DNA from 4 places in the Paenibacillus sp. FSL R10-2796 genome. Region 3 is predicted to be linked to each of the others. Evidence: riboswitches for the same ligand, from Rfam matches in the RefSeq annotation. Region 3 holds a riboswitch; each other region holds the start of a gene.
What was found. Region 3 has a riboswitch for cyclic di-GMP ahead of NST58_RS22330 (thiamine pyrophosphate-binding protein). Riboswitches for the same ligand answer to the same signal wherever they lie in the genome.
Positions count from the first base shown of each region.

Region 1 (5,141 bases), 3.2 Mb from region 3:
CAATCATCTACCCCACCTTCGGCGGCTGGCTCCCTTGCGGGTTACCCCACCGACTTCGGGTGTTGTAAACTCTCGTGGTGTGACGGGCGGTGTGTACAAGACCCGGGAACGTATTCACCGCGGCATGCTGATCCGCGATTACTAGCAATTCCGACTTCATGCAGGCGAGTTGCAGCCTGCAATCCGAACTGAGACCGGCTTTGATGGGATTGGCTCCACCTCGCGGCTTCGCTTCCCGTTGTACCGGCCATTGTAGTACGTGTGTAGCCCAGGTCATAAGGGGCATGATGATTTGACGTCATCCCCACCTTCCTCCGGTTTGTCACCGGCAGTCACTCTAGAGTGCCCAACATTACTTGCTGGCAACTAAAGTTAAGGGTTGCGCTCGTTGCGGGACTTAACCCAACATCTCACGACACGAGCTGACGACAACCATGCACCACCTGTCTCCTCTGTCCCGAAGGCCGCCACTATCTCTAGTGGATTCAGAGGGATGTCAAGACCTGGTAAGGTTCTTCGCGTTGCTTCGAATTAAACCACATACTCCACTGCTTGTGCGGGTCCCCGTCAATTCCTTTGAGTTTCAGTCTTGCGACCGTACTCCCCAGGCGGAGTGCTTACTGTGTTAACTTCGGCACCAAGGGTATCGAAACCCCTAACACCTAGCACTCATCGTTTACGGCGTGGACTACCAGGGTATCTAATCCTGTTTGCTCCCCACGCTTTCGCGCCTCAGCGTCAGTTACAGCCCAGAAAGTCGCCTTCGCCACTGGTGTTCCTCCACATATCTACGCATTTCACCGCTACACGTGGAATTCCACTTTCCTCTTCTGTACTCAAGCCACCCAGTTTCCAGTGCGACCTCAGGTTGAGCCCAAGGTTTAAACACCAGACTTAAATAGCCGCCTGCGCGCGCTTTACGCCCAATAATTCCGGACAACGCTTGCCCCCTACGTATTACCGCGGCTGCTGGCACGTAGTTAGCCGGGGCTTTCTTCTCAGGTACCGTCACTCCGGTAGCAGTTACTCTACCGGACGTTCTTCCCTGGCAACAGAGCTTTACGATCCGAAAACCTTCATCACTCACGCGGCGTTGCTCCGTCAGGCTTTCGCCCATTGCGGAAGATTCCCTACTGCTGCCTCCCGTAGGAGTCTGGGCCGTGTCTCAGTCCCAGTGTGGCCGTTCACCCTCTCAGGTCGGCTACGCATCGTCGCCTTGGTGGGCCGTTACCCCACCAACTAGCTAATGCGCCGCAGGCCCATCCCTCAGTGACAGATTGCTCCGTCTTTCATTCTTCTCTCAGGAGAAAAAAGAAATTATCCGGTATTAGCTACCGTTTCCGGTAGTTATCCCAGTCTGAAGGGCAGGTTGCCTACGTGTTACTCACCCGTCCGCCGCTAAGTTACTTTGAAAGCAAGCTTTCAAAGTAACTCCGCTCGACTTGCATGTATTAGGCACGCCGCCAGCGTTCGTCCTGAGCCAGGATCAAACTCTCCAATTAGTATTGAAAAGAGCGATATGCTCATTTTGAAACATCTGACGAGAAAATTAATTCTCTAATTTTGGATTTCACTTACGTGATTTCCTACTCACTCGTTGTTCAGTTTTCAAAGATCAAGTTCTTGTTGGCGCCGTTTAATGTCTCAGCAGCAACTCTTATAATATATCATGTTGTCTTCAGAAATGCAAGCTTTATTTTTCGAAGCTTTTTATCAGCCTCGTCTGTATCGCCTGTACGCTGTCTAACAACGCTTACCTATAATACCCCAACTATTAATAGAAAAGCAACCCCTAATATAAAAATAAACAACTAGCTTAATAATTAAGCTAGTTGTTTATTTAATAGAGTTATGTTTCTAGCGACGAACTTAATAGTATTTTGCCGCAGTATATTTGCTTGAGGCTTTAATTAAATCGGTTTTCTTATCACTCTTTGCAAGTCCTGCATCCACTGTAGTATCAATGGTAACCCACTTCCCATTAAGCAACACTTCGTTCCAGGCATGATATTGCGTAACGTAGCTTGTATTCCCCATTACCAACTTAGCAGGAACATCTACACTCCGCAGCATTGCGGCAAAAAGAGAAGCGTAATCATAGCAAATCCCTTTTTTAGTAGTCAATGTCTTATCGATGCTTGGAATATAATCAGTAGTTACACTATTAGCAAGAGAGTAATCATATTGTACATTCGCAACTACATAGTTATAGATCGCTTTAACTTTCTCTTCGTCTGTTGTTTTGCCTTGTACTAATTGTTTAGCTTTGACAATCGCTTTATCAGAAGAACTCCATTTCACATTCTGTACGGAGCCCAAATATACGGAATTCGAGTCACTCATGGTTACGTCTACTACTTCGGAATATAACGCTTTGTATTTATTGCCGGTTGTATTCTCCAGAACAGAAACCTTATAAGTCCCATTTCCTTGTTGCAAAGGGAAGTCCTCAGCTTGTCCAGAAGCATACAAGTTATATGTATAGCTGCTGTTATCTTTGGTGATCATGAGTTTGATTCTTTTATCTTTCGGAATATCATAGTTAATACCAATAACACCTTGAGCCACTTTGGATGTAATCAACCAACTGGCATCTGCACTTGCAGCTTGAGCTGTACTTACCGGAACTGAAGTCATTAGGACGAACAACGCCACCAGCATAAAATAAACCTTTTTCACGGATAAAACTCCTTTCGGTAGCTGGCTGCCATCCTTTCGGGAAGGCCCTTTAGCTTTGCGTCCCTACCTTTCGATAGGTTTGCCGTTATCGTATAAGCTCTATCTGTTCTAGCTTTACTAGATATAATTGATAGAATCCATTTGAAACAAACAAAAAAAGCCTCTTCATTCGGTAGCTGGCTGCCATCCTTTTGGGAAAAGGCCCTTTAGCTTTGCGTCCCTACCTTTCGGAAGGTTTGCCGTTATCGTGTTTAGCTTTCATAGTATAATACTATCATATTTATAGTTGTGAACAAGACCTAATTTACTAGATTACCCATTATTTTATAAATATCTCCCGGTATTTGTGTTTTCTTGTCATTCACTATTCTCCTTTTGTTAATTTGGCATGAACAATCAGCCGATGCGTTGGATTCACTAGCGGATCACATGTAATCAGAGTAAGAATCTTATCCTTGTCATTCCCGTCAAGAACGGAGACATCACTCGGATCTACAACAGAAATATCGTATACCTCATAGTTAAACACCTGATCACTAGTCTTTACCGTGATAACATCCCCCACAACAACCTCATTCAATCTGTTAAACAAACGCCCCGTAGTTCTAGCCCGATGCGCCGCGATTGCAGCATTCCCGATCTCTCCAAGGGGTGCCGTTTCTTTCATATGGGCTGCAGCATGTTTCATATTAGCTTTTGTAGCCCCTTCTAATACAGGCAGCTTCAAATCAATCTTATCGATTTCAATTAGTGCGATTACTTTGCCACCGACTGCAATCTCCGGTTCAGGCTTTTCTGTCTCTTGGGGTTGGGGCTGTGCCTGGGCATCCAGAACCGATTCCTCTGCTAACAGCTGAGTAACTTCAGCATACCTGCTCTTCAGATCTGGCTGGGGAGTACTATCGGCAGTGCTTAGTTCAGCCGTTTCTAATAACTTCTCCTGCTGCCTGTCGTTGTACCACTCGTTAGCTGTCGGATATAACATGATAAGTATCCCAGCCAGTATGAGTAGATAGGAGAATTTACGCAATGTTATTCACCTCCGTATATTGTTTCTATGGTTATATACAAATCAAGCAGAAACAGCTACTTGCCTTTAAGCATAGCAACTCCTTCTGCCTGAAATTAATGTTTAAAATACCCATTTACGACTTCCAAAGAAATTGATGATCACCGTGATAAAGGTAACCAGCACCTTGGAGATCAAGACTTGAATACCTAGTTTGTCTGTCAACAGATGCATTAACAACAGTGATATTCCGAGCACTACCAGATTCAGCACGATAAACTTGACCAGCTGTACGCGGTCGAAGCCTTCTTTATTCCCCCGGTTGCGATCACGAAAGGTAACTTTTTTATTCAAAATAAAGCTATTCGCCGTGCCTGCACTATAGGAGATCACCTGCGCCAATGCGTATACCATCCCTAGTGAATTCAACAATGTGAAAATCACAAAATCAATAAGCGTATTGAGCAAACCTACGGCATTAAATTTGAGGAACTGTATGAATGCAGCGCGCAAGTTCTTATCTGACATCATTGTGGTCCTTCCGGCGGTCCAGTTGTTCTTCGTTCTGGTAGCCTTTAGTCTCACTAACAATATATAGCGGTCTATCTTTAGACTCGTCATAAATCCGTCCGATATACTCCCCAATCACACCCAACAGCATCAGAACGATACCGTTAAAGAGCAGATTAACGCCTACAATGGAAGCCCAGCCCGGAACCGTCCAGGAGGTAAAAAATATCTTTTGAAACAAGACGAAAAATAAATAGAGAAAGCTAGAGAATGAAAGGAAGAATCCAATATACGTAGCAATCTTAAGCGGCTTATGTGAAAAAGAGGTGATGCCATCTAACGCAAAACGAATCATTTTCTTCAGCGGATATTTGGTTTCTCCGGCAAAACGTTCTTCCCGTTCATATTCCACCATAGTCTGCTTGAAGCCAACCCAGCTCACCAAACCTCTGACATAGCGGTTCTTTTCTTTAAGTCCCCGCAGGACATCACATACCTTACGGTCAATAAGACGGAAATCGCCTGTATCCGTAGGAATATCCACACTTGTCATACTGCTGAGCAGGCGGTAAAAAAGCTTCGCGGTGACCTTTTTGAACATCGTTTCTCCGTGGCGCTTCAGGCGTTTCGCATATACAACGTCGTAGCCCTCTTTCCACTTCTCGATCATTTGCAAAATGACCTCCGGAGGATCCTGAAGATCAGCGTCAATAACAACAACCGCTTGACCTTCGGCATAGTCCATGCCAGCTGTAATCGCTACCTGATGTCCGAAATTACGCGAGAAGTCAATCAGCTTGACATGCTCGTCTCGTTCACAGATCTCCCGAATCATCTGGGCGGAACGATCACGACTGCCGTCATTGACGAAGACCAGCTCATAAGTATCGCCGCACTCGTCCATTACTTTTTTCAAACGTTCATAAGTATGGCTAATTACTTG
Region 1 is NZ_CP150178.1:791,386-796,526, reverse strand. Features, by position in the region: rRNA gene NST58_RS03675 (16S ribosomal RNA) at 1-1,502, opposite strand, end outside; gene NST58_RS03670 (transglutaminase-like domain-containing protein) at 1,870-2,679, opposite strand; cyclic di-GMP riboswitch class I at 2,693-2,773, opposite strand; cyclic di-GMP riboswitch class I at 2,848-2,930, opposite strand; gene NST58_RS03665 (class D sortase) at 3,044-3,709, opposite strand; gene NST58_RS03660 (GtrA family protein) at 3,812-4,219, opposite strand; gene NST58_RS03655 (glycosyltransferase family 2 protein) at 4,206-5,141, opposite strand, start outside.
Region 1: another riboswitch for cyclic di-GMP. It lies ahead of NST58_RS03670 (transglutaminase-like domain-containing protein); the one in region 3 lies ahead of NST58_RS22330 (thiamine pyrophosphate-binding protein).

Region 2 (5,141 bases), 2.2 Mb from region 3:
AATGTGGCTTGTAATCATTGTGTAGTAAGAGATCTGAATTTTGAAATCAAGGCTCATGGTGAGCTTAATCTTAGGGTTTTACCTGAGGTTATTCATCACTTGAGTAGAAGTAATACGATACATAAGGTGGAAGAAAATGTGATTACAGTTAAGGAGGCTGGGGTGCGGGATTTTCTGGATTTCTGTAATGACCATATGGAGTCGGAGCAGGTTGAATTCCGTATAGATGACCAAACATGGAGACCTCTATCCGAATTACCCACTGTACTTGATATGGAGTGGATTGATGAGGTTATCACTAAGGGTCTTGTTACTTGCTACTTCCAACCGATTGTGAACGTAAGGGAAGAGATTTTTGCATACGAGCTCCTATCCAGATTTAAAAAAGAAGACGGATCTCTTATCTATCCTAATGAGATTTTTGCGGCGGCACGGAATCGTGGGCGTTTATATGCTTTAGACCGGTTATGTAGAATGACGGCTGTAAAATATGCTGCACCCTTAAATAAAAAAACGTTTATTAATTTTATCCCAACGTCGATCTACGCTCCAGAGTTCTGCTTAAGATCAACCGTTGAACTGGCCAATCAATTAGGCGTCGATCCTTCTCTTTTTGTCTTTGAAGTTGTTGAGACGGAGAAAGTGGATGATCTCGCTCATTTGAAAGCTATTTTGACATATTACAAGGATCGGGGATTTGAATACGCTTTAGATGATGTTGGTGAGGGCTTCAGCACGATCGAGATGTTATTGGAGCTTAAACCCCATTACATGAAGCTGGATATGAAATATGTTCAGGGTGTGTCCAGCGATCTGAACAAACAGAAAATAGCAAAGCAATTTTTAGAAAAAGCTTTAGAAATCCAATCCGTTCCTTTAGCAGAAGGTGTGGAGTTTAGAGAGGACTTTGAATGGCTTAAGCAGAGTGGTTATCAGTTGTTTCAGGGCTATTTATTTGGAAAGCCTGATCCTATTCCCAAACAGTAATCCTAATGAGTATATATCCGTCCAGAGGATGAGATGAATTTCAGGTCAGAGTCTGAGTACAGCCAACCCCCGGGGTTGTATAATTTAGGTAATTTGAAAAGGGGGACGGGATGGATATGAAATGGCATCAATTTGTAACGCGCTGGGCGGATTCTAGGGGCTTTGATGGACGAGAGATTGATTATCAATGGCCTTCTCCCTCATTTCCGGTCATCAGTATACGCAGTAATCTAGGGCGATACTCAGGTCAAGCGTATGGCCGTGGAGGTAAACCCCGTGTGAAGACAGCCGTTGGATTAATCGCTATTGGAGATGTAGCTGTTGGCTTGATTTCCATAGGTGCGATAAGCGTGGGCGTATTATCCTTAGGAGCAATATCACTGGGAATGTGGTTAGCGATCGGAGCAATAGCACTTAGCTGGCTTGGCTTCGCAGTGGGAGCGATTGCGATTGCAGGCGTGGCTGTAGGAGCGATCGCAATCGCGGAAAAAGCGTTGGGGGCCATCGCCATAGGGGATACGGCGTTTGGTGCGATAGCGATAGGCAGGATCGCTGGGGGTGCCATAGCTATCGGACAATGGGCATATGGTGTAATCGCAGTTGGCGAACATGGTTTCGGATTAATTCCCATCACGGGCGATGTGTGGAATTGGTTCCGGCGTTTGTTTGGATCGGGTAGTTAAGTAGACCTACAGTCCTAAAGGATGCCCTTCTCTTCCGGGATGGTCGATAAATAATATCTATCACATAAGAAAAACTAATTGCAATTACCTATATTCATTTCATACCAATTAATCATGCGATCCGATCTAGGCTTATGTTACTCTTTGAATGTATTCGAAACTTCATAGGCAAACCTATGGAAATGTAGGGACGCAAAGCTAAAGGGACTAAGGTTATCATAACTATTGTCAGCCAGCTGCCAAAGAGTGTGTAACGCTTTTTGTTAAAATATAAGAAAGTATAAGTTATAAAACTATACTTAATATCTTATATTTCTCGCTTAAACGCTTACCGTCCTTATAAGGACGCCGAAGGCGTTTATGCTTGTTAAGGTTTAATAAAAATTAAGTCTTAATTTTTAGGCGACTTTATACGCAATCAAGCTACTCTTTTGGGGTAGTTTTTTTTGTGCCCATTTTTGGGCACTGGAGAGATTCATATGACATCTGGAGGTAAGAAGAGATGAAGAAAATGATTGCGATCGCTACATCGGCGGCCATATTGGCCAGTTTTTCAAGTGAGGCAGGTTATGCTTTAGCAAGTGAGGTAAGCAAGGTAAATGTAACAAAAACAGTGGCGCAAAGTAAGGTTAACTTATTAAGCAACGCTTCGGTTATTCCGTTTGAGCTGTACGGCAAGGATGCTCTAAATGCCTATAATGAGGTTTTTAGAATGAATCCAGCAAATATTAAATCCATCACAAATAACGGTGGCAACTACTCAGGCTCGCCTATAGCTAAGGCTATGGATGGGGATATGAGCACGCATTGGGAGACTGGCAAACCGAATAGTTCAACGTTTACGAATGAGGTTGTGTTTGTTTTCAATGAGTCCACTGAATTAAATAGAATGGTATACGCGGCTAGGCAATCCGGTGCGAAAGGTAAAGGTTTTGCTCAAGAATTTGAGATCTATGGTTCCACTACCGATGGGGGTGATTTTACGCTCGTGTCTTCTGGAGAGTATACAGGCTCAACCGGTGATGTAGTGGAGATTCAGTTCGCACCTACGGCTTTTAAGAAACTTAAATTTGTCTTCAAAAAAGCGAACCAAGATTGGGCGAGTGCGGCTGAGTTTTCTTTTTATAAAGAGGATAGTGTCTCTGCTAAAATGAAAAATTTATTTACAGATGATACCTTGAGCCAAGTTAGTGCTGCTTTTGATACGGCAGAGAAATTAACAGCTTTAGAGAATGAAGTGCAGGCACATCCACTGTATGCGCAGTTTAAAGAAGAGATAGAGAATGCAAAGATCCTTTTGGAGAACCATCAGGTAGAGGCAACGGCAGCCAAGGTTTCGAAGCTAAAAGGGTATGGAACAGCCTATGAAAATGCCTATAGCCAAGCTTATAGAATGCCGAATGCAAACGTATCAAAAGTAACGGTGAACGGCGGAAGCTACCCAGGTACGAAGCCTGAATATATGCTGGATGACCAGCCCACTACGCATTGGGAAACGAACAAAAACAATGATGCAAGCTTCACGAATGAAGTTGTGTTTGAACTAGCGCAAGCGGAGGTGCTGGACAGAGTAGCTTTTTTAGCTAGAGATAACCGCAAAGGATTCCCAGAGGCTTTTGAAATCTATGCATCAGAGACGAGTAAAGGAGAGACCTTCCAACTTGTATCTAGCGGAACCGCGGTTAGTACCAATGATTTTCTGGAGTTTAAATTCGAGCCTACGAAGTTTAAAAGATTAAAATTTAAGTTCACGAAAGCTAATATCAACAGACCTTTTGCGGCTGAATTTAGATTTTATACAGAAGATAAAGTAAGCGAAGCAGTAAATGGCATTTTCACAGATGGAACGATGAGTGCGGTTGTGCCTGCTTATAATAGCGTCGAAGCAATCAACGAATTAGAAGAAGCGGCAAAAGTACATCCGCTCTATCCAATCCTGAAAGATTCTTTGGATTTAGCTAAGAAGCTAGTGAATGGTGAAGTTCAAACCGAAGGCACCATCATTGAGGCGGAACAACGTGGAGATATGAAAAAGCATGCGCAGGAAAACCTGGGAATAGGCTTCGGAACGAACAACCAACCTACAGGACTTGCGGCAATGCCTGGCGAGACCATCAATGTTTATGTGGATGCTGCTTCGGGCGATAAATTGCCTTCTTTGATCTTTTCACAACAAGAGGGAGCTTGGAATAGTTGGGCTAGGGGCGTACAATTGCGTGCGGGCAAGAACACTATCACTGTACCTGAAATTGCAACGACTAGTGCTTACGCTCATGAGGTAACTAAGGGTGGCACCGTTTATATCGTCAATCCATATACAGCTGAGGAACAAGGGAAAGCGCCATTGATCCGCTTCGAAGGTTTAGAAAAGATTCCTTTTATGACCAAGACCACGGATCCAGAACAATTCAAAACCTTCTTAATCACATACAAACAAAGACTGGACGAAGATAAAGCGGCTCATCCAAATGTTCAAGATCGTAAACTCATAGATGTGGTAGAAATGTCCAGCGATCATGTTATTTTCACAGGAACGGCGACGGAGGCGTACAACAAATATATTACGCAAGGAAATAACCCGCTGGACACCGTAACTGGGTATGACACCTGGATGAAGAGTATTTTTTCCTTCTATGGCTTGGATGGCAGTAGTGAGATTCATGATGCCAAGCTAATTCGTGAGAATATTCGCTTGATGCAGCCTTATGGTGCGATGTATGCAGCGGGAGATCATACAGGGATCCAACTTGGAACAGTAGGAACCATGTTAGGTGATTTTAACAAAGCCTATCCGGGCTGGGGACTGAATCACGAAATTGGGCATCGCTTGGCTATGGGTGAACGGGAATATGGCGAAGTAACTAATAATATGGTGTCTATGTTTATGTCTGTCGCAGCGAATTCGATAGATAATCGTATACCGTATGAATCAGATATCTATAAATATGTCCTCGAAGAAAATAAAGTGGTTATGAATCAGCAGGGCTTATTTGCACAACTCGGAGCCTATTGGCAGCTGGAGCTGGCACATCCGGGATACTGGACAGAGCTAACCAAGCTATATCGGGAGCGGAAGGTCACCCTTACCAACGGTGACAATTCCAAGCAGCAGTATTTGGTGGAGTTCTCCTCCGAAGTACTGGGATTAGATTTAAGCAGCTATTTTGCCAGACATGGCTTCACTGTGAATCCTGAGACAAAAGCGAAAGTAGCCAAGTATCCGGCACCGCAAAAGTTATGGTATTTAAATAACTCGGTGATTAATTATGAGGGAACTGGAATAGCGGATAAAAATCTGGCCATTAAGGTTAATATCACACCTAACACCACGGCTAGAACGAACACGTTAAGTTTCAGTATAGATAAAGAGCTTAAGCAAGACTTTTTAGGATATGAAGTGTATAGAAATGATGTGTTAGTTGGTTTTACAGGAACTGAGCAATTTGTGGATCAGAATGTAGATGTGAGTAT
Region 2 is NZ_CP150178.1:7,115,850-7,120,990, reverse strand. Features, by position in the region: gene NST58_RS31745 (EAL domain-containing protein) at 1-987, shown strand, start outside; gene NST58_RS31740 (hypothetical protein) at 1,104-1,670, shown strand; cyclic di-GMP riboswitch class I at 1,828-1,914, shown strand; gene NST58_RS31735 (NPCBM/NEW2 domain-containing protein) at 2,173-5,141, shown strand, end outside.
Region 2: another riboswitch for cyclic di-GMP. It lies ahead of NST58_RS31735 (NPCBM/NEW2 domain-containing protein); the one in region 3 lies ahead of NST58_RS22330 (thiamine pyrophosphate-binding protein).

Region 3 (5,141 bases):
TGTTATCCATCTTACTTTTGCTGCAAAATCGTGGAAAGATGACGTCCCGTGAGCTAGCCCAGACCTTAGAAGTGTCTGAACGAACTGTGTTTAGAGATATGGAAGCCTTATGTACAGCAGGAATACCGATTCTTGCCGAACGGGGACGTGAAGGGGGTTGGATGCTCACAGAAGGATACCGGACCTCCTTAACGGGTATGAAGCCCTCAGAGATTGCAACTCTGCTGCTGTCCGCAGACTCCTCAATCTTAAAAGATCTGGGTATACAAAACGACTTCTCTTCTGCCGTGCTTAAGCTGGAGGCTGCTTCCCCATCCAGGCCGAATAATCCAGCCAGTTACCTGAGCCAGCGCATTCATATAGATGGTGCCAGCTGGCACCCTTCCGACGAGACATATCCGTTCCTATCTGTCCTGCAGGAAGCTGTTTGGGAAGACCGTAAAGTGAAGATCACTTACCCACGGAATGACGAGATGAAGGAGCGTTTCATTGAACCTCTCGGGTTAGTCGCAAAACGTGGAGTTTGGTATGTAGTGGCACGAACCGTGGGTGAAATGCGGACTTTTCGCGTGTCGAGATTAATACAAGCTGACGCAACTTATGAATCATTTGTCAGACCTGAGGCTTTTGATTTAAAAAGCTACTGGGAACAATCGACTTTAGCTTTTAAAGCAGCACTGCCAAAATATGTAGTGAACTTAAAGGTGAATGAGTCTATTCTTAAAGAATTACAACGTGAAAGATATGTAACTATAACTTTAGTAGAACCCTCTGCTAATACTGGGTGGATGAACGTGGAGGCCGAATTTAATGCTATAGAATCTGCCTGTCGTATCGTACTCTCTTTCTCTCCTTCAGTTATTGTTTTAGCTCCTATCGAACTAGTAGGGATGGTAAAGTCTGCTATTAAAACAATTTCCACAATATATGAGGAATTTTGACATGAATTCTAAATATCTACTACTTAAAGAAGATTTATGACACTTCTCTATAGACCAATGACCTATAAATCCCCTATAATAACACCATTACATAAAATTTAATAAGGGGGACATTTTACCAATGAGCTGGATGCACAAACTTCCGTTAAAACAAAGAATTGTTGCCGGATGTTACCTCGTTGCCGCACTGTTTGCTATTCCTGTCTTAGTTACGTTAATGATTCTAGGTCAATTTCTCGTAGGAATTATACTAGTAGTTGTTCTTGCAGGTCTGACTTTACCTGTTGCTCGCTTCGTGGAGAGAACGCTTACATCATCTTTTGATGATATTGCTAATGTATCTCACAGTATTTCGAAGGGCGATTTCACTAGCAGAGCGGACGAAAATGGCTCAATGGGTGACGTAAGCCGCTCCTTTAACACAATGATTGATAAGCTCAAGAAGATTCTGACCGATGCATCGCAGATCACCCGTCAAGTTATGGATGCAAGCCGCGGAATCGAAGATAAGAACCAGAACCTGAAAATTGTCATGGCACAAGTAGCCTCTTCTTCTACTGAGCTCGCTCTTGGTGCAAATGAAATATCTACGGATATCGCTGATATGACAGAATCCATTAAAGACATTGAGACCAAAGTATCCAATTATACGAACTCCACCAAAGAAATGAACAGACGTTCAATACATACCTTAGAACTTGTTGAGCAAGGGCGCCAATCCGTAGATACACAGGCTGAAGGCATGCGTAAAAACATAGAGGCTACACAAAAAGTGGCTGATACTATTGAAGCTCTCTCACAAAATGCCCGCGGGATTACGATGATCACCAAGACCATCACAGAGATCGCTGAGCAGACCAACCTGCTGTCACTGAATGCCTCCATCGAAGCTGCTCGTGCCGGAGAGCATGGTCGGGGTTTTGCCGTTGTAGCTCAAGAGGTCCGCAAGCTTGCTGAAGAATCTACGGCATCCACAAAAGAAGTATTCGGCTTGGTCCGCAGCATTGAGTCAGATATTAAACAAGCCATCGATAATATTGCCATCAATGAAGAGGTTGTGCAGGTTCAGAATGAAATGATCACTCAATCTGCCCATATTTTCGCACAAATTGTACAAAGCGTGCAGTACATTACCGAGCAAATCTCTTCATTCTCTGCGGAGAGTGATCTTATGCTAGAAAGTGCCTTGAAAATTTCCAGTGCAATTGAGAATATCTCAGCTATCACCGAAGAAACTGCTGCTGGCACGGAAGAGGTATCGGCGGCTATGAATGAACAGATTAATGCCCTGCAGTCTGTTGCAGAAGAAACGGAAAAAATGACCCAGGCCGTATTTAATCTGCAAAAAACCATTCATATCTTTAAATTCTAGTTCAAAACTATCAACTGCCACCTAAGCTGAGTCTTAGGTGGCAGTTTTTTTCGCGAGGCAAAACTTCATCTCTTGGACAAGACTTTCGTCAAATTTCGAGTTTTTTTAGCGGATTATGTTGACAAAAATTAATGAGGAATATATTGTAAAGTAAAATTATTCTTATCAACTATAAATTAATATTGGCAAAATCCTCGAAAGAGGATGACGCAAAACCATGGATCTACAGCCTCATTTTTTCGTTTGAGGCCATGATTGCCAGGTTGCAGAGGAACCAGGACGGCTGAACTATTGTTCAGTCTTAGCGGCGCCTTATGCCACCAACCTGTGCTTACTATAGAGCACAGGTTTTTACTTTTTGAGTATATTGATCTATCGTATCTATTCGGTAGATTAATAACTAATATATATCAAAAAACTTGTGAGGTGTTTCTTTTGAAGACAGTCGCAGATTACATGGCGGAAGCACTACGTAACCTTGGAGTCACCCATTCTTTTGGGATCATTGGCAAATCCATTTGTCCAATTGTTCTAAAGATGGTGGATTACGGTATTGAATTTATTCCCGGCAGACATGAAGCAAGCTCCGGATTCGAAGCAGCAGGGTATGCGCTGAAAACGGGTAACCTAGGCGTAGCATTTGGTACTTCGGGTCCTGGGGGAACTAACCTGCTTACAGCAGCAGCACATGCGAAAGCTAACAACCTACCTGTCCTATTTATTACCGGCCACCAATCCATTACAGAGCTTGGAATTCCTCAATGTCAGGACTCCACCTCTTTTCTGGCTGATTTAGCTGATATGTTCAGACCTGCCACCTTGTTCAGTAAATTGGTTGAACGTGGGGATCACTTTGGTACTATTTTTAATCATGCGATTTCTGTGGCCCTGACCAAACGGGGTCCTGTTCATCTTTGTATTCCTTTTGATGTACAAACTGAAGTATTGGAAGAATGCAATATAGTAATCCCAGAAAGAGAGTCTCTAATTAGTCAAGCTAATATCGATAGAGTCATCGATGCTATTCAAGCTGCTAAGAATCCTTTGATTATTGCGGGTAAAGGAATTAACCGCTCCGGAGCACATAAAGAGCTTGTTCAACTCGCAGAAACATTTAATATTCCTGTAGTAACATCTCCTGGTGGAAAAGGGGCTATAGTCTGGGATCACCCACTCTATCATGGTCCTATTGGCGTTGGCGGTTCGACCCACGGGGACGATTTATTGAATAAAAGCGATTTATTTATAGTGCTTGGATCACGTTTAAGTGATATGACCATCTGTAATCTTAAACGGGAGAATCATCCAGCAACTTTAATTCAATTTGATATTGATCCAACCTTTGTCGGAAAAATACTATTGTCCAAAACGATACCGGTCACTGGGGACCTGCGCGATAATTTGGTGCACTGCCTAAATCATATTGACCCAAGCACAATCACCAAACGTGAGGCTTTGGCCGATGCGGATTATTCAGAAGAGCTTCCAACCCTCAAGAATCTTTCCCTTGCTTCGGTAATGAGCACTTTAAGTGATTTGATCCCTTATAATAATTCAATTTTCGTTGATGATGGAAGTCATGGATTCCACGCTGCAAAATGGTACAAGGTTAAGAAACCGGGCAGCTTTGTTTTTGATGCGTATTTTGCTTGCATGGGTAATTCGATCGGCATGGCTATTGGTGCAAAAGTTGCTGCTCCTGAAGAAACTGTCCTCTGCATTACAGGTGATGGTTGTTTCATGATGCTCGGCGCTGAGATTAACACCGCTGTCTGCAAAGATATCCCTGTCATCTTTATCGTGGTCAATAATAAGCAACTAGATATGGCTCTTAAGGGTATGGAGAAAACCACAGGTCGTATCGATGGAACTCTATATGAAGTACCAATGGACGCCGTAAAATTCGCTGAATCTCTAGGTGCTAAAGGCTACAAATGTGAGACTGCGGATGAATTCACAGCTGCAATTAAAGATGCGGTAGCTCTAAACCATGTTGCCGTTATTGAACTACTAACAGACCGTGATGAAGTCCCTCCGACTGCACACCGTACTTTGAACCTAAACTAGGAGGCTAACCATGAAGGAAAATATCAACAGTGGTCTCAACCACTTCACGAATCTATCAGGAGACTATGGCGCAAAAGCACTAGCTCCAATTAAAGACCACTTCCCTGACTTGGCTGAATTTATTATGGGGAATGCCTATGGCGATATTTTTCAACGTAATACTATAGCCCCTGACTGGAAGGAAATCGCAGTCATTTCATCTTTAATTTCAATGGGTCAATTCGAACAGTTGGGCGTTCATTATGTCATGGCCCTTCGTGTTGGAGTTACCGTAGAACAGCTTAAAGGTATTCTATTACACTTAGTACCCGTTATAGGGGCACCTAGAATCATCACAGCTTTTAATATCCTGCTTGCAACCATAGAAGAAATCCAATAACCCAACAGTTCGACAACAATATACAAAATTCGACTTTATTATTGCATACACTTGAAAAATATGCCTATAATAGAGTCGGAATATCCCATTACTTGCTGTATAGTGTCGAATTTTGACTTTTATAAAACAGCTAAATGGATATACATGGCTGGATATTGCAGTCGAACTGTTTTGGACAAATTCAATCTATGGGAGAGATTTAGGCATGGGAAGTTTCGTTTTGAAGACAGACACTACAAACAAGGTTATTAACATTGAGTTAGATGGAACATTTTCTGAAGAAGATGGTCTAAAATCTATTCAAGCTTATCAACAAACTATCAATCCAATTACTCCAGCTGACTATGAACTAAAAATCGACTGCAGAAAGCTAAATGTAACT
Region 3 is NZ_CP150178.1:4,911,839-4,916,979, forward strand. Features, by position in the region: gene NST58_RS22320 (YafY family protein) at 1-941, shown strand, start outside; gene NST58_RS22325 (HAMP domain-containing methyl-accepting chemotaxis protein) at 1,063-2,313, shown strand; cyclic di-GMP riboswitch class I at 2,488-2,584, shown strand; gene NST58_RS22330 (thiamine pyrophosphate-binding protein) at 2,740-4,380, shown strand; gene NST58_RS22335 (carboxymuconolactone decarboxylase family protein) at 4,391-4,759, shown strand; gene NST58_RS22340 (hypothetical protein) at 4,965-5,141, shown strand, end outside.

Region 4 (5,141 bases), 250 kb from region 3:
AACAAGAAGTTGATCATTTACCCATAACTTAACTCCACCATTGGTATTAACAAAGAACGTATACTCTCCCGAATAATTAGGTTGTACCTGACCTGTCCAGCTCACGGAAAATCGTTTATCTGCAATACCAGGTACCCCCAAAACTGGTTGCCCCGACAAGAAGATGGATTCATCCAACTTTGTCACCTTCTGACCAGTAAAATCGCTCCCACTGAAGTACTCAGCTTTCAACCCCGAAACGGCATATTTCAAAAGAGTGTGCCCTTCCGTTCCATATCCAGTGTGAATGTTTGGCCTTTGATTTGTGATCAGATCACCACCTACCGCAAACAATCCTCCGGTTGTAATGTTTAAATGATTATTCACACTAATGCTGTCGCGGACGAACAGGTCACCTTTCTTCACTTTCAAATCAGCTACAAGATTATTGGATATAACCACTCCTATTGAAATCTCGTCTTCAATATTCATAATTACATTAGTATTAATATTCAAACTTCCAGGAACCAATACTCTCTTCGCTTCTATATTGAGCGTACCGCTGTTATAAGTTAAATCACCTGCGAAAAGTTCATTGTCTACATGAAAATCCAGATTATTATTCAATTGAAAAGCACCTTGCACCCATAGATTCCCATTTGACTCATCACTACTGCCGTTTAAGATATTTAAAGACAATGCAGCGTTGGCATTTAGCCCTCCCTTCAGGATTAAGGTTCCGTAGACAGTAATGTTCAAGAATTGATTGGTATTAATACCCTCTAATATTAAAATAACCGGCTTGTCCGGACTTCCAAAAGTAACACTCTTCTCTAAATTGAGATGTCCTGCTTTAATAATTGCTGGACTATGTAGGCTTGAAGTAACAGCTTGATGGATCGCAGTAACATCACTGCCACTAACAGTGAAAGCAGTTTGTTCATATTGTTGTATCCGTAGCTTGATATTGTCAGTCTGTTCGTTCATATATCTGGAGATCTCCCCTTGGAGTCCCTTCACTTTTATAAACGGAGGAGCATTATGTACATTGACCATCGTCCCTGACATCAATACCTTGTTCCCGGCTATCTTATTTTCTTCTGCTGGCAAAGCGATACGGGGTTGTGCAAGAGTAGGAGTGAACATGTTAACCATAGAAATTTCGATATTATTTAATGCCGTTTCTACATTAGGACTATTAATCTGACTCAAGCTTAGCTTTCCATCCCTTACAGTAACACTTTTCTTCAATGTAGAATGCTCTCCAGGGTCTAACGATAGACCATCCCAGAATATAGTGCCTTCCACATCCAGTGCATTCTTACTTCCATATACTGAATCACCCACAGTTACAGCTACTTCATAGATACCATTGTCTAATTGAATCTCCCACATCCCGTCAGGATGCATTAATGTCAATGTATCGAGAGTAGGATTTCCGTACGAGCTCTGACTCATATTAAACTTGTTCTGCAAGTCATCATAAGTAGCTCTTGTAACAGTGGAATTTGTATGATCTGTAGTCCAACCGTAGGCATAGTTGTTTTTAACACCGAATACTTCTCCGTAATCAGCGAGAAACCCCTCTGGAGTATGCGATTGCATAGGTTGAAATTGAATTTTAATTGTCTCTCCTTGCGCAAGGACTTTCATGTAACTCCCACCAAGAAAAGGAGCAAACAGCTGAATTAACAACAATAAACATAATAATTTACTTATTAATCTCTTTCTTTTTGTCATAATGTCCTCCGATTTAAGAATAAGTTCAAATGCTATCCATAAAAAAACACAAAAAAAAACCACTAGAAGAAGCGGCCCGGCTACCATTCGTTAGCATCCTTAGATGTTCGAATAAGGCCCGTGGCTTTGCGTCCCTGACTTTCGTGCAGGTTTGCCTTTTTAATTCAAATGGTTATTAAAGGAAATCGAAAACAGATTCAATACTCCACTTACAATGTATTCTCTGCTTGGTAATAATACCCTATAACTGAATCACTGGATATAGTCATTACTGTGAACTTTGTCGTTTTTCATCTAATTCTTTGTTATAACCTCCCTATCAACAACCAAATTTACTAATATATAGAAAAAATACGCCTCTTCATAATAATATCCTAGTACGAAATACCTAAGACAATTTCTGAAGAGGCGCATCAATTGATCACACCAAATCTGTATCTTCTATTGAACATAAGCCTGCATATACGTTCGCTTACCCTTTGCGTCCTTCAAATAAGGTCCTAAACCAGCAAAGCGGGAGTGATCCATATAAACACCAGTCATCCATCTGCCTTCTGTTAGGCCTCCGTTCCATTTGAGGACAAGGTCAGGGGCGGCTATCCATTCCTGATAAATCTGTATATTCTGATCTTTGTACTCTTTACAAGGCTTAGACTGCTCCAGAAGACGTAGATCATTAAGGTAAGTTGGCACGAAATAAGAGGATATCGTATGCAAATCATCTTCATCAAAAAAGGGCTCATCCCCTAAAAAGGGTTTGAATAATACGGTATTCTCGTACATGGACCAAATTAGGGCTTGTAGCACCATGCTTTGGCGAATGCCATTATGGAACTTATATTGTCGTTGATTACTCGCCACATTCACTTCTTGAAGAGGTTCCGTCGACTCCAGGCAATGCCGTTCACAGCCGATACATTTCCAGCCAGAAGGACTTTGAATCCATTTTTGAAAAATAGTCCCGCTATCATTGTTGCCTTTGTAGAGTGAAGAGATAATGCTGTAAGGCACGCCAATCCACGCATCCCATAAGGAATCTGGAAGATGGCTATGCAGCATGAACAACGTCTTGTCATAGATGAGCTGTACTTTGATCGAAGCGTTCTCCAGCTCAGCAACATCCTTTTTTCCATACGTTATTTCCCGGGAAAACAGGGTGGTCTTCATCTCCCTCGCCTCCTAATAGTTTTGCTATGCCTGTACTCCAGCTGAGTAGATTTGAGCAAAAACCAATATTGCAAGCGTTTCCATGCAAGGAACATACAACGTTTTTTCTATTATATTACAGATTTTTTCGATCTGTGCAAGGTTTTTATTTAAAAATTGAAAAGCCCTCCTCCGTTCTTCAGGAAAAAGGGCCACAACACGACTTTGATTTCTACTCTACCCAGCTCTCAGCCCAAGACTGAATCTGCTGCATAACAGGCTCCAGCGCACGGCCTTTGTCTGTTAGTTCATATTCAATACGCACAGGTGTTTCCGGGTATACATGTCTAACCAGAATACCCTCACCTTCCAAATCCTTCATCCGCTCGGACAGCATCTTATCGCTCATTGAAGGAATGAGGCCGGAAATATCTTTAAACCGCTTCGGTCCACTCATCAATGTCTGAATAATAAGTCCATTCCAACGTTTGCCTAAGAAAGAGAAGGCTGTCTCAAATCTGGGACACATCGAAATTTGATGTTCTTCCATTGTTCTCACCTCTCACTAGCGAAACTTACTATTAGTTAGTATATATAATATTAACACATTTCATCCCTGATGAACATCGTTTACTAAAAAAAGTTCATCTGACATTATCATTATATCCTCGTTGTCAATCCCCTGTATGTGCTCTAGATTCCCTTTTAGAGATCGCTTCTGTCACGATTTGCGCCAAGTCATCATTTCCGAATAAGGAGAGTACGCCCAGAACTGTGTCATCAGAAATATCCCCTGCTTCCTCCGCTGAAACCGTTAGGGCAAGCGCTTTTCGCAAGGCTTCATTCCCTTCTTGCTGTGGATAAGCCTGCAAATACAAACTGTGCGGGTCGAGTCCTTGATTCACGCACCACTGGGCGAATACAAGGATCATCATCTCTTCCTCACGCTTATAGCTTTCGATGATTTGTTCCTCCACTAATTTACGGTTGTCTTCCATAATTTACTCCTTTCTTAGAGACCTCATTCAGCAAGCTGAGCTGCCAATCTATGACTAGGCAGAACTGCTGAAGCAGCAATACTGCATAACTCTGGTGTATTTATATTGTTCAGGAAATGATCTACCACTCCACCAAAACCTCTTCTATCCAGCACCGTATCCCAGCTTCCAAAGCTCTGGGTCCGTGGCAAAGCATTTTTTTCATATAGGATGGCTTGGTCCAGATCTGCCACTTCCACCGAACGTCCATTACCGTGCAGCTCCAGCTTCTCCAAATCAACACCCGCCTCACGAAGCATGCTATACATCCCCACTGAGCCTTGCTCCCAACCCAGCATTCCAGATGCCTGCACAAGTCGCCCCTCTCCATTGGATTGAAGATTACTGCGAAGCAGCTCATACTGATCTCCACATAACCATAACAGCAGATCAAGCATATGAATCAAGTCGTCATGCACAGTCTCACGGCTGCTGCCTAACTGCAGCTTCGTGCGATGTTTAATCGCGTGGCAATGGCTAATGCCTCCGGCTTCCTCGAGCCAACTCTTGGCAGTGACATACATTGGGGCAAAACGCCGATTAAAGCCCACGCCTAGCAGCAGCCCTTTATTTTCTGCCAGTTCTGCCATCCTTCTGGATTCTTCCAGATCATAGGACAGCGGCTTATCTACATACACCGAAATCCCATGTTCGAGACATTTTGTTACTATATCATAATGGGTCGTCGTTGGGCTATGCACAAATACTGCATCCAGATCCCAAGACAACAGCTCGTCCAAATTTGTCGTACCTTTAGGAAAACGGTAGGCTTTAACAGCTTGCTCTACTGTTGTGGATGAGTGACTGAGAACCCCCACTACCTCAACTTGTCCATGCTGAGAGAGCAGTGGCAAATATACTTTGCGGGCGATATTTCCAATCCCGATGATGGCGACTCTTTTGCGTGCAGAAACAATCAATGATCTAACTCCCCTCTTTATAATTCAAGAATTTATCTCTCTCTTTGTTCTCTATAAATGCTATTATACCTGCTTGGCGTCCGCCGACAATGATCTACACTTCAATATTTACTTTTTATCCCGTATGATGAGATGAATGAGTGGAAGAAAGGGTATATTAGCTATGAGAAAATGGTTCTCGATTATTCTTTATGTTTCGGGCACAATCCTTGCGTTTATCTACAGATATGACATCCTTAGCTGGATGAAAGAGGATCATAATCTTTTCAGCTCTATAGGGATCGCAACTTTACTGGCTCTCTTTCCAGTTGTACCGTAC
Region 4 is NZ_CP150178.1:5,157,359-5,162,499, forward strand. Features, by position in the region: gene NST58_RS23325 (PA14 domain-containing protein) at 1-1,632, opposite strand, end outside; cyclic di-GMP riboswitch class I at 1,787-1,885, opposite strand; gene NST58_RS23330 (hypothetical protein) at 2,161-2,886, opposite strand; gene NST58_RS23335 (helix-turn-helix domain-containing protein) at 3,098-3,415, opposite strand; gene NST58_RS23340 (hypothetical protein) at 3,540-3,863, opposite strand; gene NST58_RS23345 (Gfo/Idh/MocA family oxidoreductase) at 3,887-4,822, opposite strand; gene NST58_RS23350 (VTT domain-containing protein) at 4,986-5,141, shown strand, end outside.
Region 4: another riboswitch for cyclic di-GMP. It lies ahead of NST58_RS23325 (PA14 domain-containing protein); the one in region 3 lies ahead of NST58_RS22330 (thiamine pyrophosphate-binding protein).